4 regions of the Vibrio aestuarianus genome follow, and region 4 is predicted to be linked to each of the others. Evidence: predicted binding sites of a transcription regulator. Region 4 holds the regulator's gene; each other region holds the start of a gene.
What was found. The regulator CRP, encoded in region 4, controls carbon source genes, mostly activating them, when cyclic AMP is high. The targets are predictions, from matches to a motif close to TGTGANNNNNNTCACA.
Positions count from the first base shown of each region.

Region 1: the regulator CRP is predicted to act here: its motif matches at 2,673-2,688, upstream of MCT08_RS04335 (NupC/NupG family nucleoside CNT transporter).
Region 2: the regulator CRP is predicted to act here: its motif matches at 1,814-1,829, upstream of cdd (cytidine deaminase).
Region 3: the regulator CRP is predicted to act here: its motif matches at 2,389-2,404, upstream of deoD (purine-nucleoside phosphorylase).

Region 1 covers NZ_JAKNYQ010000001.1:905,907-910,124, reverse strand. The annotation lists gene deoC (deoxyribose-phosphate aldolase) at 1-716, opposite strand, end outside; gene MCT08_RS04335 (NupC/NupG family nucleoside CNT transporter) at 1,246-2,529, opposite strand; gene MCT08_RS04330 (TatD family hydrolase) at 2,737-3,522, opposite strand; gene MCT08_RS04325 (DUF5363 family protein) at 3,509-3,652, opposite strand; gene yaaA (peroxide stress protein YaaA) at 3,673-4,218, opposite strand, start outside.
Region 2 covers NZ_JAKNYQ010000001.1:1,519,329-1,523,546, reverse strand. The annotation lists gene sbcB (exodeoxyribonuclease I) at 1-494, shown strand, start outside; gene MCT08_RS07230 (CidA/LrgA family protein) at 630-995, shown strand; gene MCT08_RS07225 (LrgB family protein) at 995-1,675, shown strand; gene cdd (cytidine deaminase) at 1,885-2,772, shown strand; gene MCT08_RS07215 (AEC family transporter) at 2,945-3,820, shown strand; gene MCT08_RS07210 (ferredoxin reductase family protein) at 3,939-4,218, shown strand, end outside.
Region 3 covers NZ_JAKNYQ010000002.1:174,550-178,767, reverse strand. The annotation lists gene phrB (deoxyribodipyrimidine photo-lyase) at 1-429, opposite strand, end outside; gene MCT08_RS14480 (MerR family transcriptional regulator) at 447-1,247, opposite strand; gene MCT08_RS14475 (YbgA family protein) at 1,251-2,204, opposite strand; gene deoD (purine-nucleoside phosphorylase) at 2,524-3,234, shown strand; gene MCT08_RS14465 (lactate dehydrogenase) at 3,300-4,218, shown strand, end outside.
Region 4 covers NZ_JAKNYQ010000001.1:641,704-645,921, reverse strand. The annotation lists gene MCT08_RS03085 (hydrolase) at 1-174, shown strand, start outside; gene MCT08_RS03080 (YheU family protein) at 244-456, shown strand; gene MCT08_RS03075 (phosphoribulokinase) at 533-1,402, shown strand; gene crp (cAMP-activated global transcriptional regulator CRP) at 1,645-2,277, shown strand; gene MCT08_RS03065 (DUF1338 domain-containing protein) at 2,363-3,157, opposite strand; gene astD (succinylglutamate-semialdehyde dehydrogenase) at 3,509-4,218, opposite strand, start outside.

The DNA.
Region 1 (4,218 bases), 260 kb from region 4:
AGTAGACTTGATGCACCAAAACGGTAATGCATGTTATCGGCCCATTCGGCACCTAATAGCTCATCAGCCATAGCGAGGTACAATGCCGCATCTTCTGCTGTACGCACACCACCAGCTGGTTTAAAACCAACGGTTTTAGCAACGCCCATATCACGAATTACTTCTAACATCATACGTGCGTATTCTGGCGTAGCATTCACTGGCACTTTACCGGTTGAAGTTTTGATAAAGTCAGCACCAGCTTCAATACAAATTTGCGACGCTTTTTTGATCAATGCTTCTTCTTTCAATTCACCCGTTTCGATAATCACTTTCAAAAGGATATCGCCACATGCTTCTTTACATTGCTTAACAAGCTCAAAACCGACTTGTTCGTTACCTGCGATTAATGCACGGTAAGGGAAAACAACATCGACTTCATCAGCACCATACGCAACAGCTGCTTTTGTTTCAGCCACTGCGATTTCAATATCATCATTACCATGAGGGAAGTTCGTTACTGTCGCAATACGAATCTCTGGTGTGCCTTGCTCACGAAGTGTCTTCTTAGCAATAGGAATAAAGCGAGGGTAAATACAAATTGCAGCTGTATTGCCTACTGCTGTTTTAGCATCATGACAAAGGGCGATCACTTTCGCGTCTGTGTCATCATCGTTTAGCGTAGTCAAATCCATCAATTTTAGTGCACGAAGTGCTGCTGCTTTTAAATCGCTCATTTCTATCTCCGATCAATATATTCAAATAGTTCACTACTGGCACGCGAGTTGTTGGTGCGCTTTTTCCCAGTAGCCACAAATGAACGGACTTGGTTCCCTGAAGACTCGGAATGTTGAACATTCCAATTGCTATCCCTGTCACCGCACAGTACCAATTTGGCCTATGGCACAAACAATGTTGCTCCAATATTGAGCTTTTATTGCTGTGTCTAACGTATATCAAGGCAACACCGTTGCCCTAGCTCCAGATCATACTCCATGTATTGATTAGTGCTAGCTAAAAACTTTCAATATTCCATTGAAAATTAATCTCACCGATACAGTATAGATTTTCGCTACAAAACTGTAGCGCCATTCATAGAGCAAACGGTTTGTATCTCAAAAAGAGTCTAAATAACCTTAGACTATCTCTCTTTTTTTGCATGGCTCAATAATGAAATTAAACCCAGAAACAAAAAAGCCCCGCAGCAATTTCTTGCTACGGGGCGATATTAAATGGCGTCTATAAATTAATTACTTTTTAACTAAATTATAGCGCAGCTAGGCTTAAGCAGAAGCCTGCAATTGTCGCTGCCATAAGGTTAGACAACGTACCAGCAAGTACAGCTTTAATACCCATACGAGCAATATCGCTACGACGGTTTGGAGCAAGGCTACCAAGACCACCAAGTAGGATTGCGATAGAAGAAAGGTTCGCAAAACCACATAGAGCGAATGAAATAATTGCAGTCGTCTTCTCAGACATCACTTGACCAGTTGCAGCAATAACTTGCGCGTTCTCACCTAAGTAAGGTGTGAAGTTTAGGTAAGCAACGAATTCGTTAACCACTAATTTCTGACCGATGAATGAACCAGCGGTTACCGCTTCAGCCCATGGCACACCGATAAGGAATGCTAGTGGAGAGAACGCATAACCTAGAATCAGCTCTAGAGTTAGCTCAGGCATACCGAACCAACCACCGATACCACCCAACATGCCGTTAACAAGAGCAATCAAACCAACGAAGGCAATCAACATTGCACCAACGTTTAGCGCTAGCTGTAGACCAGATGCCGCACCGCCCGCTGCTGCGTCGATAACGTTAGCTGGCTTATCGTCGCCGCCGTCTAATGCTTCATCGAAATCTTCATGAGGCTTATCAGTCTCTGGGTGAAGAATCTTAGCAAATAGAAGACCACCAGGTGCTGCCATAAATGATGCTGCAACAAGGTACTCTAGAGGAACACCCATTGAAGCATAACCAGCCAATACACCACCAGCAACAGAAGCAAGACCACCACACATTACTGCGAATAGTTCAGATTGTGTCATCTTAGGTACAAACGGACGAACAACAAGTGGTGCTTCAGTTTGACCTACGAAAATGTTTGCCGCAGCTGACATTGATTCCGCACGAGAAGTACCCAGAGCTTTTTGAAGCGCGCCACCAAGAATCTTGATAACCCACTGCATAACACCGATGTAGTAAAGTACAGAAATAAGTGCAGAGAAGAAGATCAGTGTAGGAAGAACACGGAAAGCGAAGATGAAACCACCACCACCGAACACTTCGAACATCTTGTTAGAAACAAGACCACCGAACAAGAATGATGAACCATCGTTACCGTAGTTGATAACGTTAGATACACCAGTTGAGAAACCGTTTAAAAGATCACGGCCCCAAGGTACGTAAAGAACAAATGCACCTAATGCAAATTGGATGGCAAAAGCGCCGCCCACAGTTCTGATATTGATAGCTTTACGGTTAGATGAGAATGCAAATGCAATAGCAAGAAGCACTACCATACCGACTAGGCTCATAAACAGGCTCATAGTTTATGACTTCCTTATAAGTTATTTATTGGCGTGTTACAAAATGGAGCTATAAAGCGAGGTGATTATACTCATCCCTCCTTAGATAAAGTAATGCCAGCCTCACACTTTCTTATAAGATTCAGCTCGCATTCACTCACTTATGTGAGCCAACTCACCATTTACTGATACAAAAATCACTAGCCATACATTTCATTTCGAATTCATTCACAAAGAAAATAGCAGCGAGTGACTATTTTCCCATAAGGCCTCAGCAATCGATTGCTCTGACTGCCCCCTTAGCAAAGCAAGCGTTTGCACAATAATTGGCAAATATTTAGGGTGATTCACTTTACCTTGCAAGCCATTTAATGGCATGTCTGGTGCATCCGTTTCGAGCACTAAACTTTCGAGAGGCAAAGCGCAAATAGCCAAACGAGTTTTATTGGCCCTTGGATAGGTGATGATTCCCCCTACTCCAATTTTAAAGCCAAGATCAATAAACTGCCTCGCTTGCTGCTCACTTCCGGAAAAGGCGTGTAATATTCCACCTTGGTTAAAGTGGTGTTTTTTCAAAAGCTGGAGAACACGATTGTGAGCTTTACGGCTATGTATAATAAGAGGTAAAGCCGTCTTTTTCGCCAACTCAATTTGAACTTCAAACATCGATTCTTGCAATTTAGAGTCAACGTCTATAGCGAAATCAAGACCACATTCCCCTAAAGCCAGGCACTTGTCGTGTCTGTTATCTAATGCTTGTTCAAACTGATCTATATAAGAATGTGATGATTGAGATAAAAAATAAGGATGAAAACCTAAAGAAAAATAGAGAGCAGGATAACTTTCCGCCAACTGAGCAACTCGCTGCCAATTGCTTGGACCAATCGCTGGAACCAGTAATTTCTCAACTCCAGATTTCTGAGCAAGTTTAATGTGTAGGTCAACATTTTCAGAAAAAACAGAAAAATCAAGATGGCAATGAGTATCAAACAGACGTAGCTTACTGATGCTCACGTTTAGTCTCTTTATCCGTAGCCGGGTCTTGTCGATAAGGGACACAGCTGCGCTTTTTATCAGGTGTCAGCCCCATACTTTCGCACCAACGATCATAACGTGAGATTTGCCTTTTCAACCACTGCCACATATTACCACCTAACTATATCACTACTGCTCTTCACGCTTGAAAACGAGCTCAGTCGCTGAAGATTCTTGTTCAACAAAGTAGTAGCCTGCACGATCAAACTGAGTCAATTGCTCAAGTGAGGACACTTGATTATCGATGATATAACGCGCCATCATACCGCGCGCTTTTTTCGCATAAAAGCTGATGACCTTATATTGTCCTTTTTTACAATCCTTAAAAACGGGAGTAATGATCTGACCATCTAACTTTTTATGATTGACGGCTTTAAAGTATTCATTAGAGGCTAAATTAATCAATACATTATCCCCTTGCTCTTGCAGAGCTTGGTTCAACTTATCAGTAATGATATCTCCCCAAAACTGATACAAATTAGCTCCTCTCGCATTGCTCAATTTCGTTCCCATTTCCAAACGATAGGGCTGCATTAAATCAAGCGGCTTCAACAGGCCGTACAAACCAGACAACATTCTTAGATGCAGTTGAGCATAATCAAAGTCAGCATCTGATAACGTTTCAGCCTCAAAACCAGTATAAACATCGCCTTTGAAAGCCAAAATAGCAGGCCT
Region 2 (4,218 bases), 880 kb from region 4:
CCAAAACGTTAACCGCGGAAAATGCAGAAAAGATAGGGATTGATCGAACGGCATGTTTGCAAAACTTAGCCATGATTAAACAGCACCCTGAAATCCGAGAAAAACTGGTTGGCCTTTACAGTATCGAGCGAGAGTATCCGGCCAATGATGATGTCGATAGCCAGCTGTATGACGGATTCTTTTCGCCTTCGGATAAAGCCGCTATGGATATTATCCGTGAGACCGACCCGGTAAATTTATCTGCTTTAGAGATTAGCTTTAGTGATAAACGGATTGAGCCCCTACTATTTCGTTATCGCGCGCGCAACTACCCTTTGACACTGAGCGATGAAGAACAACAGCGTTGGGCTGCACATTGCCGTGAATATTTTGAAAATCGTATTGAAGAATATAGCCTCAATTTGGAAAACTTAGTTCATACCTATGAGAGTGACGAAAAGAAAATCGCTATTTTAAAATCCGTTTACCATTACGTGGAAACTATTACCCGTTGAAAATATGACTAGCTGGCAGTAAGACGATTTAACTATTTAGGCAACAGCATGCGAAGCGGTTGCCTAGCTCATTCAGTCTTACCTTGTTAACCAACAGCACTCAACGTTTCTGACTTAGACACGGCACAATTTTTTATGTTGAATACATTCGCAAAATACATTGTCTCATTAGGCCTAATTCTACTTTGCCTACTAGCGGGCATTAACCTACAAACTTGGCTTGGTATTTCTATTCCAGGCAGCATCATTGGTATGCTGATCCTATTTGCACTAATGGCCAGTGGATTGGTCCCTGTAGAGTGGGTTAAACCAAGTGCTAGCCTATTTATTCGTTACATGATTTTGCTTTTTGTTCCGATAAGCGTTGGCTTAATGGAGCATTTTGAGATACTCATTAACAATGCGTTACCGATACTTGCTAGTGCCGTTGGTGGCACATTAATTGTGCTTGTTTCTCTTGGCTGGCTGCTGGATCGTTTTTTGAAAAAGGGGAATAAGTAATGTGGCTGCTAGTAACTATCTTGGTGTTTTTTTTCACGCGCTGGCTTAGCAAAAAATGCAAAACACCACTGATGAACCCTTTATTAATCAGCCTTGTAATCATTATTCCTATTTTGCTGTTTTTTAAAGTCCCTTTTGAAACCTACTATGCAGATAATCAATGGTTAAGTTTGCTATTGCAACCTGCCGTGGTAGCGCTTGCTTATCCTTTGTATGAACAACTGCCACAAATACGTTTGAACTGGCGCATCATTACATTGGCCTGTGGTGTAGGCAGTGTTATGTCGATGCTGACCGCCAGTATGATCGCTGTGTATATGCAAGCCGATATTCAGTTAATCGCCAGTTTGCTGGGTAAATCCGTAACTACACCGATCGCAATGGAAGTGTCGAGTAACTTAGGAGGAGAACCTGCGGTTGCCGCCATTTTGGTGGTTATAGTTGGATTATTTGGCGCGATTCTCGCCTACCCTATCTATAACCTGTTAGGTATTACGCACCCGATCGCTAAAGGATTAACAATGGGAACCGTATCGCACGCCTTGGGTACCGCAACCTGTGCTGAGAAAGATCCTCGTGATGCCGCTTTCAGCTCTCTGGCTTTAGTCGTGTGCGGTGTCATTACATCGGTTTTAGCGCCAAGCTTTTTTGCCTTTTCAGTGTGGTTAGCAAGCCTATAATCATTACAATAACCGATAGATTACAAACAAACATTGACAGGAAGTATTTGACATCTTTCACTTAATCTCAGGCTGCAATCGATATCATGTGTGACCTCACTCTAATTATGAAAAATGAAATATCGTTACATTTATCAATGTGATCACAATCACGGAGAATTTTCATTTGTCACCTAGAATAGACTTCAATACATTGATAAGGATTCACTATGAAAAGCCGTATTGAACAAGCACTAGCTGATACACCAAAACCGATTGCAGAGTTTTTGGCCGCTATTATGCTGTCAGATGACTTTGATGCAACTCTATCACCAGAACAGTTTGAGCAGTTGCTTGCAATATCTGGATTAGAAGACTCGGAATTACGCCTCGCCTTGCTGCCTTTCGCTGCAGCTTATGCTTATGTGCCACTTTCTAACTTCTATGTGGGAGCAATTGTAAGAGGCTTATCAGGTCGCTTATATTTTGGTGCCAATATGGAGTTTTCCGGCGCACAGTTAGGCCAAACCGTTCATGCGGAGCAGTGCGCAATCAGCCACGCTTGGATGAAAGGTGAACAAGGTATAACTGATGTCACCGTGAATTTCAGCCCATGTGGTCACTGCCGTCAATTTATGAATGAGCTAACCACCGCTAAATCACTGACCATCCAATTGCCAGAACGTGACGAAAAATCTCTCGATGAATACTTACCTGATTCCTTCGGACCTTCTGATCTTGGTATCGAATCAGGCCTGATGGCGAGTGCAGATCATGGCAAAATGACCAGTGAGGGTGATCAATTAATACTGGCCGCGCTAACAGGTCTAAACCGCAGCTATGCTCCTTACACAAAGAACCTAAGCGGTGTTGCCTTACGAGTCGAAAGTGGCAAAACCTTTATTGGCTCTTATGCTGAAAACGCGGCTTTCAATCCGAGCCTACCACCACTACAAGTTGCCTTGACACAGTTAATGATGAGCGGTGAGAGTTTTGACCAAATTACTTCCGCGGCACTAGTAGAAATGGCCGAGGGAAATATTAGTCACCTCGCAGATACACAATCAACTCTCGAAGTGATTAACCCTGACATTCCCGTTTCCTACCTGATGGTTTAACCACATCATAGTGGCATAAAAAATCCTCGAGCAATCGGGGATTTTTTATTGGCGGAAAAACAACAAGCGATACTCATACCATTTAATAAAAATCCCTTCAAAACCATGACGGCATTGTGAAAGGCTGTTAATTTAGCGTAAGGGTTTCATTTAAAGATCAACGGATTGATTTATGTTTGAGCAAGTGGTTAATATTCTTTTCCCGGTCATAGCCTTAGTGGGCGTAGGGTTCATGATAGGTCGTTGGCAAAAACCAGATTTTCGCCCCATTAATCGCATCAATATGGACGCTTTCGTTCCGGCTCTTGTTTTTTCATCTCTAGCAACCATGCCACTCGACACTCAGCAACTTCCCTTGATTGTAGCTTCCTTAGTGGCCGTTTTGATCCCCGCTCTTTTGATGATTCCCATTTGTTTGATGATGAAAATTAACTATAAGGCGTGGGCTCCATTACACATGTTTCGCAATAGCGGTAATTTAGCGATTCCGCTTTTCACCTATACATTCGGCGAGTCTGCATTAGGGTCAGCCGTCTTATTATTTGTGGTTTCAGCATGTCTACATATTAGCCTTGGCCTAGCACTTCTTAGTAAAGGCAATCCATTTAAGCAGATCATTTCTACGCCGTTATTCATCGCTGCCGCTATTGCTATGACATTGAATGTATCGGGCATTACCGTTTGGAAACCTCTTTATGAAGCGACGTCATTACTGGGACAAGCCGCGGTTCCCGTGATGTTAATTTCTCTCGGTTCTCAGATGATCAATTTAAAATTATCAGGGTTCAAAGTCGGGGTGATTTCTAGCTTGTTATCTTTAGCCACTGGGGCTGTGAGTTTTCTGCTGATTTACTACTTCATTCCATTACCCACTATGCAGCTACAAATGATGGTTTTGTTCACCATGCTCCCCCCTGCCGTCATGAACTATCTGTTTGCAGAACGTTTTAATATTGAACCAACAAACGTCGCGTCAATGGTATTGTTTGGTAATTTCTTTTGCCTGATTACACTACCAATTCTACTCACTGTTGCCCTCTTGCTATAGTTCATCTTACTTATAGAACAAGCAAGAACCATTGAATGTAAAGATTGGTGAATTAGGTTCACAGAGCATCACCAGAGGTCTAAGATAATAACCATGTCAATTTTGTGGGTTATCAGTCATGAAAATGATCTTCTTGGTTTGCCTATTGCTTTGGTTGCCCTCAGTGGTGGTGACATGGGATAACACCGTAGACTTCTTCTACTGGCGACATCACTTTGTTATCTTGACTGGCTTCCTTGCTTTAGCCTATATGAGTGTTGCAATGCTGACCGCAATGCGCTTTTCGAAAGTGGAGCAATGGCTAGACGGGCTGGATAAAAGCTACGCGGTACATAAATCGCTCGGGATACATGCCACAATAGCTTTAACCTGCCATTGGCTACTTATGAAAATCCCCA
Region 3 (4,218 bases), on a different contig from region 4:
TTGTTTATTAATAACACTACGCGGAGCCAGAATGCACTTATCATCAAATTCACTCCAATTAATATCGCTTTGCCCGCATAACGTTCTCGCGCTTAAATCACGTGCCAATTCGTTGATTTCGTAATCCCGATTGACCACAACCTCATCAACGTTTAGCTGCTGTGCGAGATCAACCACAGTTTGCGACGCCTGCGTATAGTTGCCCACTTCACGATAAAGCAACGGAATGTTCAGTACTTCCAGTTCGCGTTGAAGTTCAAATAAACGGCGGTAGATAAAATCTGCCTGCATAGGGGCCATATGATGTTTTTGCCACTGCGTTGGTGTCGCGACAAATACTGCAATCACAGGCTCACCTGAATTGATGGCATAGTTCAACGCCGTATTATCAACGGCACGCAAATCACGCCGCAACCATATTAGTTTCATGCTACATCCTTGAACTTTTACGTAAGAGAAGTGTGTAAACGACAGATCACTTCAGACAGAGATAGCTTATTAGCTAACTGCTGCTGTAATTTTTCTAACGCGTTGATTTGGTGATCAGGCAAAGAGCGATTTGCGAAAACTGCAATGTGTTGGTAAGAGGGTAAAGCCTCATGACCAACCAGAGCGGTGATATCTTCAACACCGTCTAACACCGTCACGTTATAGCCCGCTTCAGACTTACTCACAAACCACAACCAAGCCAAAATACTGGACATAGGATCAAGACTGACACACAAGCACTTACCTTTAGTCGCTGCTTTATTTTCTGACTCAATAATTGAACTTAATTTGCTGATCATTAGTGATTGAAACAACCCTTTATGTAAGGTGCGTAATGGGCCTTTTACTCGTTCAAGCGCATCGATCATTGGGAATACAAACTGCTGCTCAACAATATCCAGCGGGTACTCTTTTAATACCGTCGCAATAGTCGATTCGGCTTTACCTTTATTGAGTTCTACTAATGCCTGCAAAAGGGTTTCTTGTTCTTGTAGCTCAACTTGCTCGCTCGGCAGATCTTGGTGAAGATTTTCACTTCCTTCAAGCAGTGCACTGACTTTGCCAATAGAAACGCCTTTCGCAAGCCAACCTTGAATAACTCGGATAGTCGCGATGTTCTCCTCAGAATAAAGACGATGCCCTTTTTCGGTTCGTTTCGGCTGAATGAGGTGATAGCGCCGCTGCCACGCTCGTAACGTAACGGGCTTAACCCCTGTAATATCGGCAACTTCTCTAATTGCGTAAAGTTTTGCTGTCATCGTTTACAGTCCATAACGTAGTCTTAATTGTTGCGGATAAGGTTCAAAGTAATGCTGCTGCTCTAGATATCCATCTGGGTACATTTTCAGGTAATGCTTGAGTAAAGTCAGTGGCGCTAACAACGGCAACAGACCCGTGCGGTAATCATCAATTACTTGTGCCAATTCCGCCTTTTGTTCTTTAGTTAAAGAACGTTTGAAATAACCTTGAAGGTGCATAAGAACATTGGTGTTATTTTTGCGGCTGGCTCTGTTTTTGAGCGCTTCCATCAAACCCAAGCGGTATTCATTAATAAAGTCTTGAGGTTGATACTGTTTAATATTGGCCACTAAACGACCTAACTCTTTGTATGACTCAGGGTGATGCGCCATTAAAGTGAGCTTGTAGCGAGAATGAAATGCGACAACCTTGCCGGGTGTAGCCTGTTCACCCATCGATTGATAAAAGTCATGCAAACAATAAACACGAGTGATGAAATTCTCTCTCAACACGGGGTCATGTAAGCGTCCATCTTCTTCAACGGGTAACCACGGCATCTTGCGCATTAAAGTCTCGGTATATAGCCCAACCCCTTCTTTGTCAGCCCGTTGATGTTTGTACACTTTTACTCGTTCCATACCGCAAGTCGGCGATTTTGCACAGACGATATAACCACATAAATTCATCGGTTCAAGCTCATCAACTTTTCGCTCTGAAAATTCATACATACTTTGGGTATAGTCTTTGCTCGCGTCTTTGGTTTCAACCAGGGCAACCCGTTCTTCATTAGAGACAAGACGAATCGTTGGTCGCGGGACACTCAAGCCAATCCCCACTTCTGGACATACTGGTACAAAAGAGAAATAACTCGACAGCTCTTGCGTGACAAATACGCTTGCTTTGTGACCGGAATCAAAACGTACATTCTCGCCAAGTACACAAGCACTGATACCGATACGAATTTCTGAATTACTCATAGCCACCCTCATAGATAATAGGTATACAAAAACATTTCTTGTATAACTTATAGCACAATAAAATTAAACTATACAAAAAAAAATATTGTACAAATAAAGAAAACGTTTACTCAAATCGATTGCCTTAGCACTTTCAACATTTTTGGTTATCAATGGGATTGAATAAGATGATAAGAACCCATTTTGTGACCAAGTTCTCAAGGAGCCTTATTTTGTAAGGCTAGTATTGCCTCAACGAAAAATGACAAATTCAACAGAATTGGTAATATCATTGATTACCACTGATGAGCACTAACTCAGAAACCTTGGAGTAATAACTATGGCAACCCCACACATTAATGCACAAGCTGGTGATTTCGCTGAAACAGTCCTAATGCCGGGCGATCCACTACGTGCAAAATACATCGCTGAAACATTTCTAGATGACGCTAAACAAGTCTGTGATGTACGTAATATGTTTGGTTACACAGGAACTTATAAAGGTAAAAAAGTATCGGTAATGGGCCATGGTATGGGTATTCCATCATGCTCTATTTACGTTCATGAGCTTATCTCTGAATATGGTGTAAAAAACATTATTCGTGTTGGTAGCTGTGGCGCGGTTCGTGATGACGTCAACCTGATGGACATCGTGATTGGCATGGGTGCTTCTACCGATTCAAAAGTAAACCGTATCCGTTTCAATAACCACGATTTTGCAGCGATTGCTGACTATGGCCTTCTTGAAGCAGCAGTAAACCAAGCACGTGAGCAAAAGGTTCCAGTCAAAGTTGGCAACGTATTCTCTGCTGATTTGTTCTACACACCTGAAGGTGATTTGTTCGAGAAAATGAACAAACTTGGCATTTTGGGCGTTGATATGGAAGCGGCTGGTATCTATGGCGTAGCCGCTGATCTTGGTGCAAAGGCACTGACCATTCTAACGGTTTCTGACCATATCATTCGTGGTGAAAAATTAAGCTCAGAAGATCGTCAAACTTCATTCAACGATATGATGAAAGTCGCTCTAGAGACCGCCATCAATATCTAATTTAATTTGCAGTATTGTGCTGCCAAGACAACTTGGCAGCCCTAAATTACCCCGAGGGGGCGATCGTGTCTAACGACCAACTACCCAAGGACGCAGATGGTTTACAACTCAACTTTTGTAAAACATTGGCGTGTGACAACTTTGGCTTGAGCGCAGCAGAACGGTATGTCCTGCAACACGTGAACCCGAAACGTCCAACGATGGTTTGTCGTGAATGTGGAGCTTTCCCCCCCTTACTTAACAACCGTGAAGTGCTAAATGAGTTACACCGTTTAAGACAACTTCATAGCGACGGTTTGCCTGCCTGCCGTAACCCTGACTGTGTCAATACAGGCCTATCAGTTCATACCCATAAACATCTCTACCATGCCTTTGGCTACAGTGGTGACCGTCAACGTTATCGTTGCAAGGAGTGTCATTCAACCTTCGTCGATAAATGGTCAGGAGCCAATAAAAAACTGGCTTTCCAAGAGACACTACTCGGTTTACTTTTCATGAGCTATTCGGTTCGTGAAATCTGCCGCAAGCTGGCTATTAACCCCAAAACCTTCTACGACCATGTTGATCACATTGCGAGCCGTTGTCGTCGAAAACTGGCGATGATCGATGCGCGCTGGGTTAACCATGCGACCCACTATGAGCTAGCATCTCACTACATCCCGTTGCAACCGAACAGCAATAATGGGGTGCTATGGTTTGCCACTGGCGAGGCAAACTCCGGTTATATCCTTTGCCAACATGTCAATTATTCAGCGAAAGAAGAGCCCGAGGGCTCGCTTGATCACAACCCTTATGAATACCCAGCTCGGTTTGTATCTCGAGAGCACTCATCTGAAGCTAACATGCCGACGCCGCAACCTTCTCCACTATTGCGAGAACGTATTGATCAAAAATATCAAACTATTTTAGCGCGCGGCAATGTCGAAGACCCTATGGGAAACTTGACAGTGTTTAACTATCCATCCAAAGGAGCACTGATCCGCC
Region 4 (4,218 bases):
CCATTCATGACCGATGCTGTGATTCCAAAATTCGTTTTACCGGAAAATATCGACTATCGCTTATTTAACCAAGGTGGACATGTCGGCTTTATTTCAGGCAGTGCATTGAAACCAACTTTTTGGCTGGAACAAGCCTTACCTGCCTATTATGAAAGCCTGTGTAAACCGTCATGAAATAGCTGCCATCACAATGCTATTTAGGGTATAACTGCCAGCCTTCAACATGACAGTTAAGAGGTCGTCATGATTATTCCTTGGCAACAAATTGCTCCTGATACACTCGATAATCTCATTCAAGAATTTGTCTTACGTGAAGGAACAGATTACGGTGAACAAGAGATATCTTTGCAACAAAAAATCGAACAAGTGAAGCAGCAGTTAGCAAGTGGTGAAGTTGCCATAGTCTATTCTGAATTGCACGAAAGTGTCGATATTCAAGTGCGTAAATCGTTTTAGCGCACCGCAATCTAGTCTTTCCGTGCTATATTGCGACAATAAATAACAAGTACGTTACATAAAGACAGGGTTTGTCATGTCAGCAAAACATCCGATTATAGCCGTCACGGGCTCATCCGGTGCCGGTACTACCACAACCTCTGAAGCGTTTCGCAAAATGTTCAATATGATGAGCATTAAACCTGCTTGGGTTGAAGGCGACAGCTTCCACCGTTTCACACGTCCAGAAATGGACGTAGAGATCCGTAAAGCACGAGAGCAAGGCAAACACATCAGTTATTTTGGTCCCCAAGCTAATGACTTTGGCGCACTGGAAGAGTTTTTTCGCCAATACGGCAAACTAGGAACAGGGCAAGTTCGTCGCTACCTGCATTCATTTGATGAAGCCGTTCCCTATAACCAAATGCCAGGAACGTTTACTCCATGGCAAGATTTGCCAGAAAATTCTGATGTTATGTTCTACGAAGGGTTACATGGTGGTGTGGTCGATGGTGATGTCAACGTGGCTCAACATGTCGATTTTTTGATTGGCATGGTGCCGATTGTTAACCTAGAGTGGATCCAAAAATACGTACGTGATACGCGCGATCGTGGTCATTCACGCGAAGCTGTAATGGACTCGATTGTTCGCTCGATGGACGACTACCTCAATTACATCACCCCACAGTTTTCTCGCACCCATATTAACTTCCAGCGCGTGCCCACAGTCGATACCTCAAACCCGCTCAACGCAAAGGGTATCCCCAGTTTGGATGAAAGCTTCGTGGTGATAAGGCTACGTGGCATTAAGAATGTCGATTTCCCCTATTTACTGGCCATGATTGATGGTTCATTTATGTCGCGCCATAACACCATCGTTGTTCCTGGTGGCAAGATGAGTTTTGCCATGGAGCTGATTGTTCGCCCTATCCTGCAACAATTAATTGAAACAGGGAAAATTGGATAATATTTTTGCACTTTTTACGGTTACTTTTCATACCGTGATCATGTGCACATTTTTGCTTAAATTATCGTGTAGTCGACACGATTAAAGTCAAGAAATCGTTTCCGAAAAAGGATACTATTCTTAACCGAAACACAAGTTAGCTTGCAGCACTTGTAAAGTGCTCTTATCCTAGTAAGTCAATTTAAAGGCTTAGCTAAAATATGGAAAGCAGCAAGCGTACCCTGCAGAGGAAGTGAGATATTATGGTTCTAGGTAAACCTCAAACCGACCCAACACTAGAGTGGTTTCTTTCACACTGTCATATTCATAAGTACCCATCAAAGAGCACGCTGATCCACGCGGGCGAGAAAGCTGAAACGTTGTACTACATCGTTAAAGGTTCTGTTGCGGTTCTTATTAAAGACGAAGAAGGTAAGGAGATGATCCTTTCTTACCTAAACCAAGGTGACTTTATCGGTGAACTTGGTCTATTCGAAGAAGACCAAGAACGTACCGCTTGGGTTCGTGCTAAATCTCCTTGTGAAGTGGCAGAGATTTCATTTAAGAAATTCCGTCAACTTATCCAGGTGAATCCAGATATTCTAATGCGCCTATCTGCTCAGATTTCACGTCGTTTACAAGTGACTAGTCAAAAAGTAGGTGACCTTGCGTTCCTTGACGTAACGGGCCGTATTGCTCAAACGCTACTAAACCTAGCGAAACAACCTGACGCAATGACTCACCCAGATGGCATGCAAATCAAGATCACCCGTCAAGAAATCGGTCAAATCGTTGGCTGTTCTCGTGAAACAGTTGGTCGTATCTTGAAAATGCTAGAAGAGCAGAACCTAATTTCTGCACACGGTAAAACTATCGTGGTATACGGAACTCGTTAATTTCAACAGAAATTGAGAGACTGAATCGATAAAGCCACCTTGGGAAACTTAGGTGGCTTTTTGTTGGCAAAGGCTCAGCACAATTTTATTGCATATCAGTGCTTTCAAAAATCTTGTCAGCTGAAGCGGCAACAAACCCACTATATAACTCACCGTTTGCCATTGGATAGCGTTTGGCAAACTCGTAAAAACCGCCCGGAATCATCTCAACACCATCACTAAATTGCACCGGTACTTTATCTGCCATGGTGGAAGATTGTTCTAGCAGCACCTCTGGCGTGCCTTTCACTTCTCCGCCATTTTCATTAATAACAAAGCCAGCTTGGCGAAGGTGAGCATTCACCGCTTTGACTTCATTAAACGCATTCAACTGGTTAACACTAACGGTAAAATGATTGGCCCCATAGCCATGAGCTGCCAACCATGCGGCGTATTCACTTTCCTGAGCCAAAGTGAGGTAATCGCTATGGGCTATCTGCCATAATCGACCACTATACAAAAAGTCGCTACTGGTGAGTTTGTCGCTATCTACTTGCTCTACCAGTTTGGCTACAATCGCTTGCAACTCAGGTGAGCACTCTGCCACTTTTAGCTCACTAATGAAAACCTTAGGCTGCGTTGGATCAGGATGTTCATAGTGCTTCGCGACTAACTTCTTACTTTCAAATTGATAATCACCACACGCTGTATAACCTAATGCTAAAAAAGGCTTAGCCAGTGTTTCAATCCCCAGGGGAGCAACATTAAAGGTTCGCAAAGCGATATGATCATTGATCAAAGCTTCATCTTCTTGAAGCAATTGATGAACTTTGTCAGCCGAAGGACAAAGACGTTGAATATAGTCATTCCATAGCGATTGAAATAAAACGGTTGGCGTCATAACGCCTCCTTGTCAGCAATGTGTCTAGCAAGCGATATACCTTGAGTATGTATAAAGCCTTAGTTTCAGTATGAGGTTATTGGATAAATATTGCCGCTTAATATTTATTGAAACGATTCAGAAAATACATCCAGCGGCAATTCAACCTGTGACGTTAAGTTGTGTATTGATCCAGGTTTCAGGATCTATACCCAAACCACTTGAAGTGGCAGGTAGGTGGCAAGTGAGTAAATCCCCATGAGCATAGATAAACTATGTAATTGGGGTGAACAAACGTAGCCAACACCGCTGCAACTTCAAGTAGAAAGGGGATAAGCCTCTTCTATGAGAGGCTTTTTATTATTCCGTAGGTTATAGCTCAACCCCAGGGCTGAGAGTGGCAGGTAATTCTGTTGCCTGCCCTTCCATTGAAGCCATAGGGTATGCACAGTAATCAGCCGCGTAATAAGCACTCGGGCGCAAGTTACCCGATGCCCCCGGCCCACCAAATGGTGCATCACCACTCGCACCAGTTAATTGGCGATTACGGTTTACGATACCAGCGCGGATATGATCAACAAAATAATCCCACTCGGCATCATCAGTTGATACTAAACCTGCAGACAAACCAAAACGGGTAGCATTGGCCAACTCAACCGCTTGCTCTAAAGTCTGATAGCGCACCACTTGTAATAACGGGCCAAAGTATTCTTCGTCAGGCAACTCACTAATAGCGGTTACGTCAATGATTCCTGGCGTAACAAATGCCGCTTGCAGCGGTTTGGCTTCCACCAAACTATAACCACCTAAAAATTGTAAATTAGCCTGTGCATTGAGAATAAATTGCGCGGCAGCTTGCGAGATTTGTGGCCCCATAAATGGCGCAGGATCGGCAAATGGTTGATCAATTCGTAGCTTTTGGGTTGCGGTGATCAATTTACTTAATAGCACATCACCTTTTTCACCGACAGGAACGTACAGGCGACGCGCGCAAGTGCAGCGCTGCCCTGCGCTAATGAAAGCCGATTGAATGATGGTGTATACCGCTGCATCTAAGTCACCATACTGATCGGAGATCACCA